Linked DNA regions of Streptomyces collinus. The protein of the gene in region 2 interacts with the protein of the main gene of each other region in a pairwise test. Links are inferred from orthologs where the notes say so. Each region holds a gene or a part of one and is shown on either strand. Other genes may lie near its edges. The genes, in order: paaC and RFN52_RS30000.

The links.
Region 1: the proteins of RFN52_RS30000 (region 2) and paaC interact in binary tests that used the Escherichia coli proteins (3 or more experiments, as listed by UniProt). The link is inferred for Streptomyces collinus from one-to-one orthologs.

What each region holds. Positions count from the first base shown.
Region 1 is NZ_CP133771.1:700,335-707,372, forward strand. What follows is about bases 4,076-6,848. They hold paaC (1,2-phenylacetyl-CoA epoxidase subunit PaaC), read right to left. Parts: upstream 5,990-6,848; coding sequence 5,162-5,989; downstream 4,076-5,161. Other genes in these bases: paaE (1,2-phenylacetyl-CoA epoxidase subunit PaaE), read right to left, coding at 4,076-4,653; paaD (1,2-phenylacetyl-CoA epoxidase subunit PaaD), read right to left, coding at 4,653-5,168; paaB (1,2-phenylacetyl-CoA epoxidase subunit PaaB), read right to left, coding at 6,000-6,293; paaA (1,2-phenylacetyl-CoA epoxidase subunit PaaA), read right to left, coding at 6,290-6,848. Outside these bases: RFN52_RS03165 (FAD-binding and (Fe-S)-binding domain-containing protein), read right to left, coding at 1-395; RFN52_RS03170 (aspartate aminotransferase family protein), read right to left, coding at 392-1,660; RFN52_RS03175 (PucR family transcriptional regulator), read left to right, coding at 1,886-3,526; more of paaE, read right to left, coding at 3,538-4,075; more of paaA, read right to left, coding at 6,849-7,038. UniProt on the Escherichia coli protein: Component of 1,2-phenylacetyl-CoA epoxidase multicomponent enzyme system which catalyzes the reduction of phenylacetyl-CoA (PA-CoA) to form 1,2-epoxyphenylacetyl-CoA. The subunit C may be essential for structural integrity of the alpha subunit.
Region 2 is NZ_CP133771.1:6,571,873-6,579,136, forward strand. Bases 2,902-5,900 are described here. They hold RFN52_RS30000 (response regulator), read right to left. Parts: upstream 4,742-5,900; coding sequence 4,061-4,741; downstream 2,902-4,060. Other genes in these bases: RFN52_RS29995 (monocarboxylic acid transporter), read left to right, coding at 2,902-3,988; RFN52_RS30005 (ATP-binding protein), read right to left, coding at 4,741-5,900. Also shown: RFN52_RS29980 (DNA gyrase/topoisomerase IV subunit B), read left to right, coding at 1-1,260; RFN52_RS29990 (DUF485 domain-containing protein), read left to right, coding at 1,839-2,399; more of RFN52_RS29995, read left to right, coding at 2,396-2,901; more of RFN52_RS30005, read right to left, coding at 5,901-6,414; RFN52_RS30010 (ferredoxin family protein), read right to left, coding at 6,526-7,264. UniProt on the Escherichia coli protein: Member of the two-component regulatory system DpiA/DpiB, which is essential for expression of citrate-specific fermentation genes and genes involved in plasmid inheritance.

The DNA.
Region 1 (7,038 bases), 5.9 Mb from region 2 along the record:
AAGTCCAGCCCGTGCAGGGCGGTCGCGCTGCGCAGCGCGTCAAGGACCACACCGGCCTCGACCCGCGCGGTGCGCGCCTCGACGTCGATGTCCAGGATCCGGTTCATGTACCGGGAGAAGTCCAGGACCACACCCGGACCGACCGCATTGCCGGCCATGCTGGTGCCGCCGCCCCGGGCCGTGACCGGCACTCCCGCCTCCCGGCAGGCCCGCAGCACCGCGACCACGTCGTCGGCGGTGCGCGGGAAGACCACCGCCCGCGGCGGCACACGGTAGTTGGAGGCGTCATAGGCATACGGGCCGGTGGCCCCCGGCCCGGTCTCCACCCGCAGACCGGGCGCCAGCTCGGCGAGCCGGGCCGTCAGACCCGCCAGGTCGCGGGTGGCGGTGGTCATCGCTCTCCAGCTCCCGACGTACCGGCCTCGACCGCGTTCGCCCAGGCCTGAAGGCCCTCGTCGACGCCCGCCTCGTCGATCACGAGGGCCGGGATCATACGGACGACCTGGTTCGAGGCGCCGCACAGCAGCAGGAGCAGGCCCTCGTCGATCGCGGCGCGCTGCACGCGGGCGGCGGTCTCGGAGTCGGGGCTGCCGTCCTCGGTGACGAACTCGGTGGCGAGCATGAGGCCGAGGCCGCGGACGTCGCCGATGCCCGGGGTCCGGTCGGCCACGGCCTCCAGCCCCTGGCGGAGCCGCTTGCCCATGGCTTCCGCGTTCTCGACGAGCTTCTCGTCGCGTACGACGTCGAGCGTCGCGCAGGCGGCGGCGCAGGCGACGGCGTTGGCGCCGTACGTGCCGCCCTGCGAGCCGGGCCACGCCTTGGTCATCAGTTCCTCGGAGGCGGCGATGCCGGAGAGGGGGAAGCCGCTGGCCAGGCCCTTTGCGGTGACGAGGATGTCGGGGGTGACGCCGAAGTGGTCGTGGCCCCAGAAGCGGCCGGTGCGGCCGACTCCGGTCTGCACCTCGTCGAGGATCAGCAGGAAGCCGTGCCGGTCCGCCCGCTCGCGCAGGCCTTCCAGGAAGGCGCGGTTCGCGGGGACGTAGCCGCCCTCGCCGAGGACCGGCTCGACGATGATCGCTGCCGTGTCGGCGGGCGAGGAGATCGTCTGGAGGGTGTAGTCGAGTTCCTTCAGGGCGAAGCGGGTGGCGGTCTCCTCGTCCCAGCCGTACCGGAAGGCCGTCGGGAACGGAGTGACGACCACGCCGCTCATCAGCGGCGAGAACCCGGACCGGAAGCGGATGCCGGAGGTGGTCATGGAGGCGGCGGCGACCGTACGGCCGTGGAAGCCTCCGTGGCAGACGATGACGTTCGGCCTTCCGGTGGCCTGGCGGGCCAGCCGCAGCGCCGCCTCGACGGCCTCGCTGCCGGAGTTGGTGAAGAACAGGCTGTCCAGGCCGGCCGGCAGTACCTCACCCAGCTTGTCGACCAGGCGGCGCAGCGGCTGGTGCATGACGGTCGTGTACTGGCCGTGGATCAGCGTGCCCACCTGCTCCTGCGCCGCCGCCACGACCTTGGGGTGGCAGTGCCCGGTGCTGGTGACGCCGATACCGGCGGTGAAATCGAGGTAGCGGCGGCCGTCCTCACCGTAGAGGTGGACGCCCTCGCCCCGGGCCGCCACGACGGGCGTGGCCTGGCGAAGGTGCGGCGACAGTGCGGTCATGGTGTCTCCCGGCCGTACGACGAGGTCTGGTTGCTTGGCTCAGCTCCGGTCCGAGCATCCAAGCCGCCGCGAAGGGTGACAACGCGTGATCTGTCCAGCCCGAACCCGTTGTTCGGACGTTGTGTCAACCGGCGGTCCCCCCGGGCCCCGTCTGTCCCTCCCGTGGACAGCTCTTGCGCAGGTCAGCCCGGCTTGTCAGAGTGACCGGGCACGCAGGGAGGCCCCGTGACCGTTCACCCCCCGCCGGCCGGCCGTGACTCCGCCCCGGCCGGTCGCGCTCCGACTCTGGCGGACGTCCTCGCCCTGCCGGTCCTGGCCGCCGGACAGCCCCAGGTCGTGACGGGCCTGACCGAGCTGGACCGGCCGGTGCGCTGGGTGCACATCACCGAGCTGACGGACCCGGCCTCCTTCCTCAAGGGCGGCGAGCTGGTCCTGACGACGGGCATGCCGCTGCCCGAGGACGCCGCGGGCGTCCGCCGCTACGTCGACGAACTCGCCGACGTGGGGGCGGCCGCCCTGGTCATCGAACTCGTACGCCGCTACCACCGGCCGCCCGACGCCCTCGTGCAGGCGTGCCGGGCCCGGGGGCTGCCTCTGGTCACCCTCGCCCGGGACGTCAACTTCCTGGAGGTCACGCAGGTCGTGCACGCGCTGATCCTCGGCAACCAGGCCGACGCGATGCGGCGGACGCAGCGGATCCACGAGGCGTTCACGGCTCTGACGTTGCGCGGGGCGGGGCCGGAGGACGTGGTGCGCGCGGCGGCGGAGATGAGCGGCCGGACGGTCGTGCTGGAGAACCTGGTGCACCAGGCGCTGATCTGCGAGCCCTCGGGGAGCACGGTGGAGCAGGCGCTCGGGGACTGGGAGCAGCGCTCCCGGGCGGCCGGGCCGGGCGACCACACCGGGGTGGGCGGCCCGGAGGGCTGGCTCACCGCGCCCGTCTCCTACCAGGGCGAACGCTGGGGGCGACTGGCCATGCTGCCCGCCGACGGGCCGGTTTTCGGTCCGGAGCACGTCACCGTCCTGGAGCGGACGGCGATGGCCCTGACCGTGGCCCGGCTCATCCACTCCACGCCGTGGGAGCACACGGCCCACCGCAACGCCCTGCGCGAGCTGGCGGAGCAGCGCCACCACTCCGCCGAGGACGTCCGGGCCCGCTGCGCCGCGCTGGGACTGCCCACGGAGGCCGGTGTCTTCCTGGCCGTCCTCGTGGACCTGGGATCCGGAGGGGCGGGCGCCGAGCCGGAGACCCGGCTGCACCGGGAGCTGAGGTCGGCCGGGGTCCCGGCCCTGGTCGGCGAACTGTCCCCCCACCGCCTCGGCGTCCTGCTGGCCCTGCGGCCCGCCCAGCCCTGGCGGCCCGTGGCCGAACGCCTCAGCCGCACCGCGCTGGCGCTGACGCCGGAGGCGATCGTCGGCGTGGGCTCGGAGGTGGCGGATCTCGCCGACAGCGCACGCTCGTTCCGGGAGGCGGCCCGGGTCATAGAGGCCACCCCGCCCGGCCAGCCCCTCCCCGCGGACCGTTCCTTCCACGAGCTGCCGGACATCGGCCTGCGCCGGCTGCTGTACGCGCTGCGCGAGGACACCCGCATCCAGGACTACACGGAGCGCCGGCTGGGCCGGCTCATCGACCACGACACCCGGCACGGCACCGACCTGCTGGCCACCCTGGGCCACTACCTCGACGCCGCCGGCAACAAGACCACGGCGGCCCGACGCGGCGGCCTGTCCAGGGAGACCCTGTACCAGCGGCTGCGCACCGTCGAACGCCTCCTCGACACCGACCTCGAATCCGGCGAGCGCCGCACCGAACTCCACGTGGCCCTCACGGTGTTGCGGGTCCTGCGCGCCGGTCAGGAGCGGTGAGGAGGCGAGACTCAGGTGTCGAAGTCCACCGTCAACGCCTCGGACACCGGGAACGTCTGGCACGTGAGGACGTAGCCCGCGTCGACCTCGGACGGTTCGAGGGCGAAGTTGCGGCGCATGTCGGCCTTGCCGTCGGTGACCAGGGCACGGCAGGTGCCGCAGACACCGCCCTTGCAGGCGAAGGGCAGGTCGGGGCGGGTCTGTTGGGCCCCTTCCAGGAGGGTGCGGTCGCGGGGCAGGGGGGAGGTGGTGGAGCGGCCGTCGAGGGTGACGGTGACCTGGCTGACCGGGCCGGTGGGGCCGGTCTCGGCGTGGTGGACCTCGCGGACGGGTTCGTCGTCGGCGTAGAAGAGCTCCTGGTGGACGCGGTCGGCGGGTACGCCGAGGCCGGTGAGGACCTCCTGGGCGGCACGGACCATGCCGTGCGGGCCGCACAGCCACCAGTGGTCGGCGGAGTCCACGTCGACCAGGGCGTCGACGAGGGCGGAGAGCCGTTCGGCGTCGAGACGGCCGGAGAGCACCTCGGCCTCGCGGGGCTCGCGGGACAGGACGTGGGCGAGCTGGAACCGCGTCGGGTAGAGGTCCTTCAGGTCGGCGAGTTCGTCGGCGAACATCACGGTGCCAGTGCGGCGGTTGCCGTAGAGGAGGGTGACGCGCGAGCGGGAGTCGGCGGCCAGGACGGACTCGGCGATGGAGACCATGGGGGTGATGCCGGAGCCGGCGGCGATCAGGACGTGGTGGCCGTGGGTGGTGAGGTCGGGAGTGAAGGCACCGGTGGGCGCCATCACCTCGACGGTGTCGCCGGGGCGTACGTCGTGCACCAGCCAGGAGGAGAACAGGCCGCCCGGCACCACGCGGACGCCGATGCGCGGTGCCGTGCCGGCGGGGGCGCAGATCGAGTAGGAGCGGCGCTCGTCCCGGCCGTCGATGTCGCGGCGCAGGGTGAGGGACTGGCCGGGCGCGAAGGTGAACTCCTCGGCCAGCTCGGCCGGGATGTCGAAGCTGACGGCTGCCGCGTCCTCGCACAGCGGCTGCACGGCGGCGATCCGCAGGGGGTGGAAGACCGGACGTCGGCGGGCACGTGCGCGTGCCGCCGGGGCGGGGGCCGGCTCCATCAGGTCCTCCATCAGATCTCCTTGACGTACTCGAACGGCTCGCGGCAGGCGAGGCAGCGCCACAGGGACTTGCAGGACGTGGCGCCGAAGCGGGAGGTCTCCTCGGTGTCGGGGTGACCGCAGCGGGGGCAGGGCACGGAGCGGCGGGTCGGCGACAGCACGAGCGGGACCGGGCCGGCGGCGCGCGCGGGCGCGGCGCCGGGCGGGGCGATGCCGTGCTCGGCGAGCTTGCGCCGGCCGTGCGCCGTGATCCAGTCGCTGCTCCAGGGCGGGTGGAGGACCGTGCGGATCTCCACGCGTTCGTACCCCGCCTCGCGCAGCCGGGCGGCGACGCCGGCGCGCATCTCCGCCATCGCCGGGCAGCCCGAGTAGGTCGGGGTGAGGCTCGCGACCACCGTGCCGTCCGGGGTCAGGCTCACCTCGCGCAGCACGCCGAGGTCGGCCAGGGTGAGCATGGGCAGTTCGGGGTCGGGCACCTGCTCGGCGATGCGCCGGGCCCGTCGCTCGTCCAGGAGTGCCGTCACCATGTCGCCTCCGGGTGGGCGCGGGCCACACCCTGCAACTCGGCGAGCAGCGGGGCGAGATGCTCGGTGTGCTCCCCGGTGCGGCCCGAGCCGGGCAGCGGGCGGTAGACCGGCATGGGCAGCCCGGCGGCCTCGGTGACCTGGCGCAGCACGGTGACGACCTCGTCCCGGACGTCGTACGCCGTGAACAGCTCGCCCAGGTAGGGCGCGACCTGCTCCTGCGCCCTGCGCATCCGCCGGTGCGACTCCTCGGTCCCGTCCCCCAGACGCACGGCCCACTCGGCCGCGTACTGGCGGTGGTAGGTCAGCTCCTTCACGCCCTTGGCGGCGATGGCCGCGAGCACCGGGTCACGGTGTGCGGTGAGCCGCTCGAAGTGCGCGAGGCGCCAGCTGGCGAGCACCAGCAGCCGCACGATGGAGAACGCGAAGTCGCCGTTGGGCAGTTCGGCCAGGCGTACGTTGCGGAAGTCGCCGGCGTCGCGGAAGTAGGCGAAGGCGTCCTCGTCACGGCCGGTGCCGTCGGCCTGCCCCGCGCGGGAGTAGAGCAGGCGGGCCTGGCCGAGCAGGTCGAGTCCGATGTTGGCGAGCGCCACCTCCTCCTCCAGCTCGGGGGCGCGGGTGGTCCACTCGGCGAGCCGCTGGGCGCAGACCAGGGCGTCGTCGGCCAAGGTGACGCAGAGGGCGGCCAGTTCAAGGGCGTCCACGTCGTCGGGCACGGTGGTGTCCACGCCGTGCAGGGGGTCCTCGAAGCCGGTGCCGTAGGCCCAGCGGGTGTCGTCGTCATGCCCCTCGGCGAGGGTCATGTAGACGTGGTCGTCGCTCATGCCCTGTCCTTCAGATGTGGGGGACGTCTTCGGGGATGTCGTAGAAGGTCGGGTGCCGGTAGACCTTGTCGGCGCTGGGCTCGAAGAACGGGTCCTTCTCGTCGCGGGTGGAGGCGGCGATGTGCTCCGAGCGCACGACCCAGATCGAGACGCCCTCGTTGCGCCGGGTGTACAGGTCGCGGGCGTGGGTGAGGGCCATGCGGTCGTCGGCGGCGTGCAGCGATCCCACATGAACGTGGTTCAGGCCGCGCTTGCGGCGTACGAACACCTCGTACAGCGGCCAGTCCTGCTTGTCGGCGGTCATGCCACCGCTCCCTTCCGCTCGCGGGCCGCCTGCTTGGCGGCGTGGGCGGTGGCCGCCTCGCGCACCCAGGTGCCCTCCTCGTGGGCCGTGCGGCGCCGTTCCATCCGCTGGTCGTTGCACGGGCCGTCGCCCTTGATGACCCGCATCAGCTCGTCCCAGTCGGGCGTGCCGAAGTCGTGGTGGCCCCGCTCCTCGTTCCAGCGCAGCTCCGGGTCGGGGAGCGTCACGCCGAGCTTCTCGGCCTGCGGGACGGTCATGTCGACGAAGCGCCGGCGCAGTTCGTCGTTGCTGTGCCGTTTGATCTTCCAGGCCATGGACTGCGCGGAGTTGGGCGAGGCGTCGTCGGGCGGGCCGAACATCATCAGCGACGGCCACCACCAGCGGTTCACGGCGTCCTGCACCATCTCGCGCTGCTCCGGGGTGCCGCGCATCATCGTCATCAGCAGCTCGTAGCCCTGCCGCTGGTGGAAGGACTCCTCCTTGCAGATCCGCACCATGGCGCGCGCGTAGGGCCCGTAGGAGGAGCGGCACAGCGGCACCTGGTTGCAGATCGCGGCGCCGTCCACGAACCAGCCGATCACGCCGACGTCCGCGAAGCTCAGCGTCGGGTAGTTGAAGATCGACGAGTACTTCTGGCGGCCCTCGATGAGGCGCTCGGTCAGGTCCGCGCGGTCGGCGCCCAGCGTCTCCGCCGCCGAATAGAGGTAGAGCCCGTGCCCGGCCTCGTCCTGGACCTTGGCGAACA
Region 2 (7,264 bases):
ACCGTCCCCGTCCTGGACGACCACGGCCAGATGACCCCCACCGAGGTCACTCGCGAACTCGGTGTCGACGTCGCCCTGCGCTGGGGGACGGGCTACGACACGACGCTCCGGTCCTTCGTCAACATCATCGCCACGCCCAAGGGCGGCACCCACGTCGCGGGCTTCGAGCAGGCCGTGGCCAAGACGATGAACGAGGTGCTGCGCGCCAAGAAGCTCCTGCGCGTCGCCGAGGACGACATCGTCAAGGACGACGCCCTGGAGGGCCTGACCGCGGTCGTCACCGTGCGTCTCGCCGAGCCGCAGTTCGAAGGCCAGACCAAGGAGGTCCTCGGGACCTCGGCGGCCCGCCGCATCGTGAACAACGTGGTCACGAAGGAGCTCAAGGCGTTCCTGACGTCCACCAAGCGGGATGCCGCCCAGCAGGCCCGAGTCGTGCTGGAGAAGGCCGTCGCCGCCGCACGCACGCGTATCGCCGCCCGGCAGCACAAGGACGCGCAGCGCCGCAAGACGGCCCTGGAGTCCTCCTCGCTGCCCGCCAAGCTGGCCGACTGCCGCAGCGACGACGTCGACCGCAGCGAGCTGTTCATCGTCGAGGGAGACTCTGCGCTCGGCACGGCGAAGCTCGCCCGGAATTCCGAGTTCCAGGCGCTGCTGCCGATCCGCGGCAAGATCCTCAACGTTCAGAAGTCGTCTGTGACGGACATGCTGAAGAACGTCGAGTGCGGCGCGATCATCCAGGTCATAGGAGCCGGCTCGGGCCGGACCTTCGACATCGACACAGCACGCTACGGCAAGATCATCATGATGACCGACGCCGATGTCGACGGCTCGCACATCCGCACCCTGCTGCTGACGCTGTTCCACCGCTACATGCGGCCCATGGTCGAGGCCGGCCGGGTCTTCGCCGCGGTGCCGCCGCTGCACCGCATCGAGATCGTCCAGCCGAAGAAGGGGCAGGACAAGTACGTCTACACGTACTCCGACCGCGAACTGCGTGACACGCTCATGGAGTTCCAGAGCAAGGGCATCCGCTACAAGGACTCGATCCAGCGCTACAAGGGCCTCGGTGAGATGGACGCCGACCAGCTGGCCGAGACGACGATGGACCCGCGCCACCGCACCCTGCGCCGGATCAACCTCTCCGACCTGGAGGCCGCCGAGCAGGTCTTCGATCTGCTCATGGGCAACGACGTGGCGCCGCGCAAGGAGTTCATCTCCAACTCGGCGGCGACGCTGGACCGGTCGCGGATCGACGCGTAGCCGGAGCGCCGGGCTGTTGCCGGGTACGGCCGGGGTCATGTACCCGGTCGGCAGTGGTCCGGCCTCCATGAGTCGCCTGGGTACGGCCCCGGCCGTACCGAGACGTCTCTCCACCCCCGGGTGGAGAGACACACGGTCGGGGATCCACCCGTGATCCACCCAGGCTCCGATCCCGTGAACTGGCCAAACCCGCAGCGTCGTTCGCGCTGCTCCAGGGCATCGCGGTCGCCGGGCGTTCAGAGGCGGCCACTGGAGCGCTTGGGGGAGGCCGGGCCCAGGCCGGTCGCACCCCCTGCGCCACGGGACGGGCTCACCGGCCGGGAGACGGAAGTGGTGCTCCTCATCGCCGAGGGGCTGAGCAACCCGGAGATCGCCCGGAGGCTGCACCTCTCCACGGCGACCGTGAAGTCTCACAGCAACAACCTCTTCACCAAGACCGGGATCAAGGACCGTGCGCAGGCGGTGCGTTACGCCTACGGAAAGGGACTTGTGCGGCTACCAGCAGGTTAGTCACCTGATGGGGTGAAGTGTGCGGGGAAGAAGAGTCGGGGATCTTCCCGTTCTGTCCATCCTTGGGCATGCAGCCAAGCAAGGGCCGTCTCCGCGGCGGTGGGGCCGGCCAGGAGAACCGGGTCGAGCCTCTCGACGGTCATGATCCGTTCCCGGCCGAGGAGGCCGGACAGCTCAGGTACGACGATCCCTGGTACGACGCCCTCGCCTCCGGCTGGGGCGAGTCGTCCGGCGACGGGGCGCAAGCTCAACCGATGGTTCCATCGGCACGGACGGAGGGCGCCACGGGGGCCGCGGCGGCCGACGTGTACCTGGAAGTGCAGCGCAGTGCGGCCTTTCAGGAGGTGCGGCGGCGGTACCGGAAGTTCGTGGTGCCGGCGTCCGTGGCGTTCTTCGCCTGGTACGTGGGCTACGTCGTGACAGCCACGACGGCGCCTGAGCTGATGGAGCGGCCCGTGGCGGGAGCGTTGAACGTCGCGATGGTGGCGGGGCTCGGGCAGTTCCTGTCCACCTTCCTTCTCACCTGGGCCTTCGCGCGGCACGCGCGGCTGCGCAGGGACCGAGCCGCCCTCGAACTGCGGTGGGACACACAGGAACTGACGCGTGGCATGAGCGGTGGTGGGTCGTGACGGAAGAACATCAGACGCTTGCGCTGCTGCTTTTCAGCGCGTTCGTCGCTGTCACGCTGGGGATCACCACCTGGGTCAGCCGCAACCGGCGTGGCTCGGCGGAGGAGTTCTACGCGGGCGGGCGGCTCTTCTCCCCCATGGAGAATGGTTTTGCCATCGCCGGTGACTACATGTCGGCCGCTTCCTTCCTCGGGGTCACCGGGCTCATCGCGCTGTTCGGCTATGACGGGCTGCTGTATGTCGTGGGCTTCCTCGTGGCGTGGCTGGTGGTGCTGTTCCTGGTCGCCGAACTGGTCCGCAACTGCGGCCGGTTCACGCTCGCCGACGTCGTGGCGGCCCGGATGAGGGAACGCCCGGTCCGGATCGCGGCGGGAACCTCCTCGGTCACGGTGTCCGTTCTGTACCTGGTGGCGCAGATGGTCGGCGCGGGGAGCCTGGTGGCGCTGCTGCTCGGGGGCACGAGCGACGCGGCCCGTGCCTGGACCGTCATCGGTGTGGGCGCACTGATGGTGATCTACGTGTCGTTGGGAGGGATGCGCGCGACCACGTGGATCCAGATCGTCAAGGCCGTTCTGCTGCTCGGCGGCACCATCGCGCTGACGGTGCTCGTCCTGATGCGCTTCCACGGCGACCTGAACCGGCTGTTGCTCACGGCAGCCGAGCGCAGTGGGCACGGCGGGGCGTTTCTGGCGCCGGGACTGAAGTACGGCGGGGACTGGACCGCCCGCTTCGACTTCATCAGCCTGGGGCTGGCTCTGGTGCTGGGCACGGCAGGGCTGCCGCACATCCTGTCCCGCTTCTACACCGTGCCCACCGCGCGCGCCGCGCGCCGCTCGGTCGTCTGGGCCGTCGGTCTCATCGGCGGCTTCTACCTGATGACGATCGTGCTCGGATTCGGTGCGGCCGCCATCCTGGGGCCGGATGCGGTCCGTGCTTCGAACGCGGCCGGGAACACGGCGGTTCCGCTGCTGGCGCTCGATCTCGGCGGTGGTGCGGGATCCACCGGCGGGACGGTTCTCTTCGCGATCGTCGCCGCGGTCGCCTTCGCCACGATCCTCGCCGTGGTCGCCGGCATCACACTCGCCTCCTCGGCGTCCGTGGCCCACGACCTGTACGCGTCCCTGCGGCGCCGGGGCGGGAAGCCGCGCAGCGAGGTGGCGGTGGCCCGCGTCGCGGCCGTCGGGGTCGGTGCGGTGGCGATCGCGCTCGGTCTGCTGGCGCGGGATCTCAACGTGGCGTTCCTGGTGGGCCTGGCGTTCGCCGTCGCCGCGTCGGCGAACCTGCCGGTGCTGCTCTACTCGCTGTTCTGGCGCGGCTTCACCACACGGGGTGCCGTGTGGGCGGTCTACGGCGGTCTGGTCCCGGCGGTGGTGCTCGTGGTGCTGTCACCGGTGGTCTCGGGCAGCCCCGACTCGCTGTTCCCGGGCATCGACCTCCAGTACTTCCCCCTGCAGAACCCGGGTCTGGTCTCGATCCCCCTCGGCTTTCTCGCGGGCTGGCTGGGCACGGTCACCTCGGCGGAGGGCCCGGACGAGGTCAAGCATGCGGAGACAGAGGTGCGGTCGCTGACGGGTGCGGGAGCGGCGTAGCTGCGGCTGCCATCGCTGCCACGGTCGGTGCGCGGCCATCGCCAGGCCGTGGAAACGCGGCGGGCTGTCGCCTCAGCCGCGGGTCGCCCACACATAGCGGTGTTCCGGGCGGCCCGCGTCGCCGTACTTGAGGGTCAGCCTGGCCCGTCCCGTGCGTTCCAGGAGCTTCAGGTAGCGCTGGGCGGTCTGGCGGCTCACTCCGGTCCGCTCGGCGATCTCCTGGGCGGACAAGGGTCCGTCCGCGTGCATCAGGCATTGGCGGACCAGCTCCGCGGTGGTGGGGGAGTGGCCTTTGGGCAGATCGGGCTCCGACGACGCCGACAGGGCCCCGAAGATGCGGTCCACCTCGGCCTGTTCCGCCTCTCCACCGCCGTCCAGGGTGCGGCGCAGCTCCGCGTAGGCCTCCAGCTTGGCGCGCAGGCCGGCGAAGGCGAACGGCTTGACCAGGTACTGCAGTGCGCCGTGCCGCATCGCCGCCTGCACGGTGGAGACGTCCCGGGCCGCCGTCACCATGATCACGTCGGTCTGATCGCCGCGCCGCCGCATCTCCTGGACGACCGCGAGTCCCGTCGCGTCCGGCAGGTAGTGGTCCAGGAGCACCAGGTCCAGCCGGGGCAGTGTCTCCAGCCGGTGCAGCGCCTCCGCGGCGCTGTGGGCCTCTCCGGCGACGTGGAAGCCCGGTACCTTCTCGACGTAGGCGGCGTTGACCCGGGCGACTCTCATGTCGTCGTCCACGACCAGGACTTCGATCATCACGACCCCTCCTCGGCCGTCTGCGGTGCGGACGGCACGGTCGATACGGCCGGTTCGGGACCCGGCCCGGCCAGCGCCTCGGGCAGGACGACGGTGAACTCCGCGCCTCCGCCGTGCGCCTCGCCGACCGTAGCGCTGCCACCCTGCCGCTCCGCCAGCCTGCGCACCAGGGAGAGTCCGATGCCCCGCTCGCGGTGGGCGGGCGGCGTCTTCGTGGACCATCCCGTGGTGAAGATCAACTCCCGGTGCTCCGGCGGGATTCCCGGCCCGGTGTCGCGGACCCTGAGGATCGCCGTACGCCCCTCGGCGCGCACTTCGACCTCCACGCGCGCGTGCGGTTTGCCGGCGACGGCGTCGAGGGCGTTGTCCACCAGGTTCCCCACGACGGTGACGAGCCCCTGCGGGTCGACCAGCCGGTCGGGCAGCCGGGTCCGGTCCGACACCCCCAGGGCGACGCCCCGCTCGGCCGCGACGGTCGCCTTGCCGACCAGCAGGGCGGCGAGCAGCGGGTCCTCGATCCGCTCGGTGACCTGCTCGGCGGTGGCCCGGTGGTCACCGACGACCTCGCCGACGAAGTCGACAGCGTCGTCGTACATCTCCAGTTCGAGCAGCCCCAGAAGTGTGTGCATGCGGTTGGCGTGCTCGTGGTCCTGGGCGCGCAGGGCGTCGATCAGACCGCGGGTGGAGTCCAGCTCGCGGCCCAGCTGCTCCAGCTCGGTGCGGTCGCGCAGGGTGGCCACGGCGCCGCCGTCGTCGGTGGGCATGCGGTTGGCGACCAGCACCCGCTGGCCGCGCACGGTGAGCAGATCCGTGCCGGTGACGCGTCCGGCCAGCACGTCGGCCGTGCGGCCCGCGCCGAGCGCCTCGTCGGGTGAGCGGCCCACGACCGCTTCCCCGATGCCCAGCAGGCGCTGCGCCTCGTCGTTCACCAGACGGATGCGGCCGGTGCGGTCCAGGGCGACGACCCCCTCGCGGATGCCGTGCAGCATCGCCTCGCGTTCCGACAGGAGCGCCGCGATGTCCGAGAAGGCCAGATCCCTGGTCTGCCGGTGGACCCGCCGGGAGATGAGCCATGCCGCCAGCGCGCCTACGGCCAGGGCGCCGCCGGCGTACGCGAGCAGTCCCGGGATCGCGTGGATCAGCCGGGCCCGGACGCTGTCGTAGGCGATGCCGACCGAGACCGCGCCGATGACGGTGCCGTCGCTGTCGCGCAGCGGCACCTTGCCCCGGGCGGAGCGGCCCAGGGTGCCGCTGTCGATCTCCATGACCTCCTTACCGGCCAGGGCCTGGCCGGGGTCGGTCGAGACGATGCCGCCGATCTGTTGCGGGTCCGTGTGCGACCAGCGCACGCCCCGCCAGTCCATCACCACGATGTACTCGGCCTGGGTGGCCTTGCGGATCCGCTCCGCCTCCCGCTGCACCGGGCCGTCCGGCGAGGGCGGCGTGTCCCGCAGGTCCTTCGCGAGATCCGGCAGCTGTGCGGTCGTCTGCGCGATCGCGAGCGCGCGGCGCATGGCCTGGTCGTCGAGCTGGTTGCTGAGGGGCGCGAGGAACAATCCGGTCGCGAGCACCGCGACTCCCGCGGCGATCGCCACCTGCATCAGCAGCACCTGCGAGAACACCCGCCGGGGCAGGCCGAGGCGCAGGCGGCGTGCGGAGGGAGTGGGGCTCATAGCCAAGACCGTACGTGCGCACGGCCGCCGGCCCTAGACGGGTGTGGCGTGGATCTCCAGATCAATGTGTACAGATGCGGCATCAACGTGTGTCCGAGGCGAGCCGGACGGTCAGCTGGCCAGTGAGGTTGTCATCCTCACCTCGCGCACCGCCACCACGTCCATGCGTGCGGGGGTACCGAGCACGGACGCCCCGCAGCTCTCGGGGCGGGCCGGCAGGGCCGCGCCCTGGGCCACGTCGACCTGCCAGTGGCGTCCGTCGGCGTGGGCGACGGTCACCTCCCAGCGCGGGGCCGCGCCGGACGTCCGGACGACACTCAGAGCCTGAGCGCCGTACTCGCCGACCCTGGTGCGCACGGCGAGCTCGGCGGCCTGACCGGGCCGGTCCCATGCCGAGCTGCCCCGGCACCCCTCCACGACGATCCGCCCCTCACGGGCGCCGTGCAGGACCTCCTTGAGGGAATGGGCCTCGGCCCGGCCGTACGCGTATCCGTACGGCAGCACGAGCACGGTGGGGGAGAAGCGGTGACCACCCAGATGGGTGACCTCCCAGACGCCCTCGACCCCGGAGGTCGCCAGCTCGGCCGCGAGCGGCCGGCCCAGGAGGGCACAGCAGCGGTCGCGCTTGCCGTTGGTGCAGACGAGGGCGAGCGGGTCACCGTCGTGGGGCCGGCCGCCGAGCAGCGCGCCGAACGATTGGTGGTCGCCCCTGCCGAGTGCGGCGAAGTCGAGGCCGAGCAGCTCCCCGGGGTCCGAGGTCGAGGCGCTGTGCAGCCAGACATTGCCCGGGACGACGTGCGCGGCGTACACCCGGCGAGCTGCGGGCACACGGCGGTCCGCGTGACGCCCC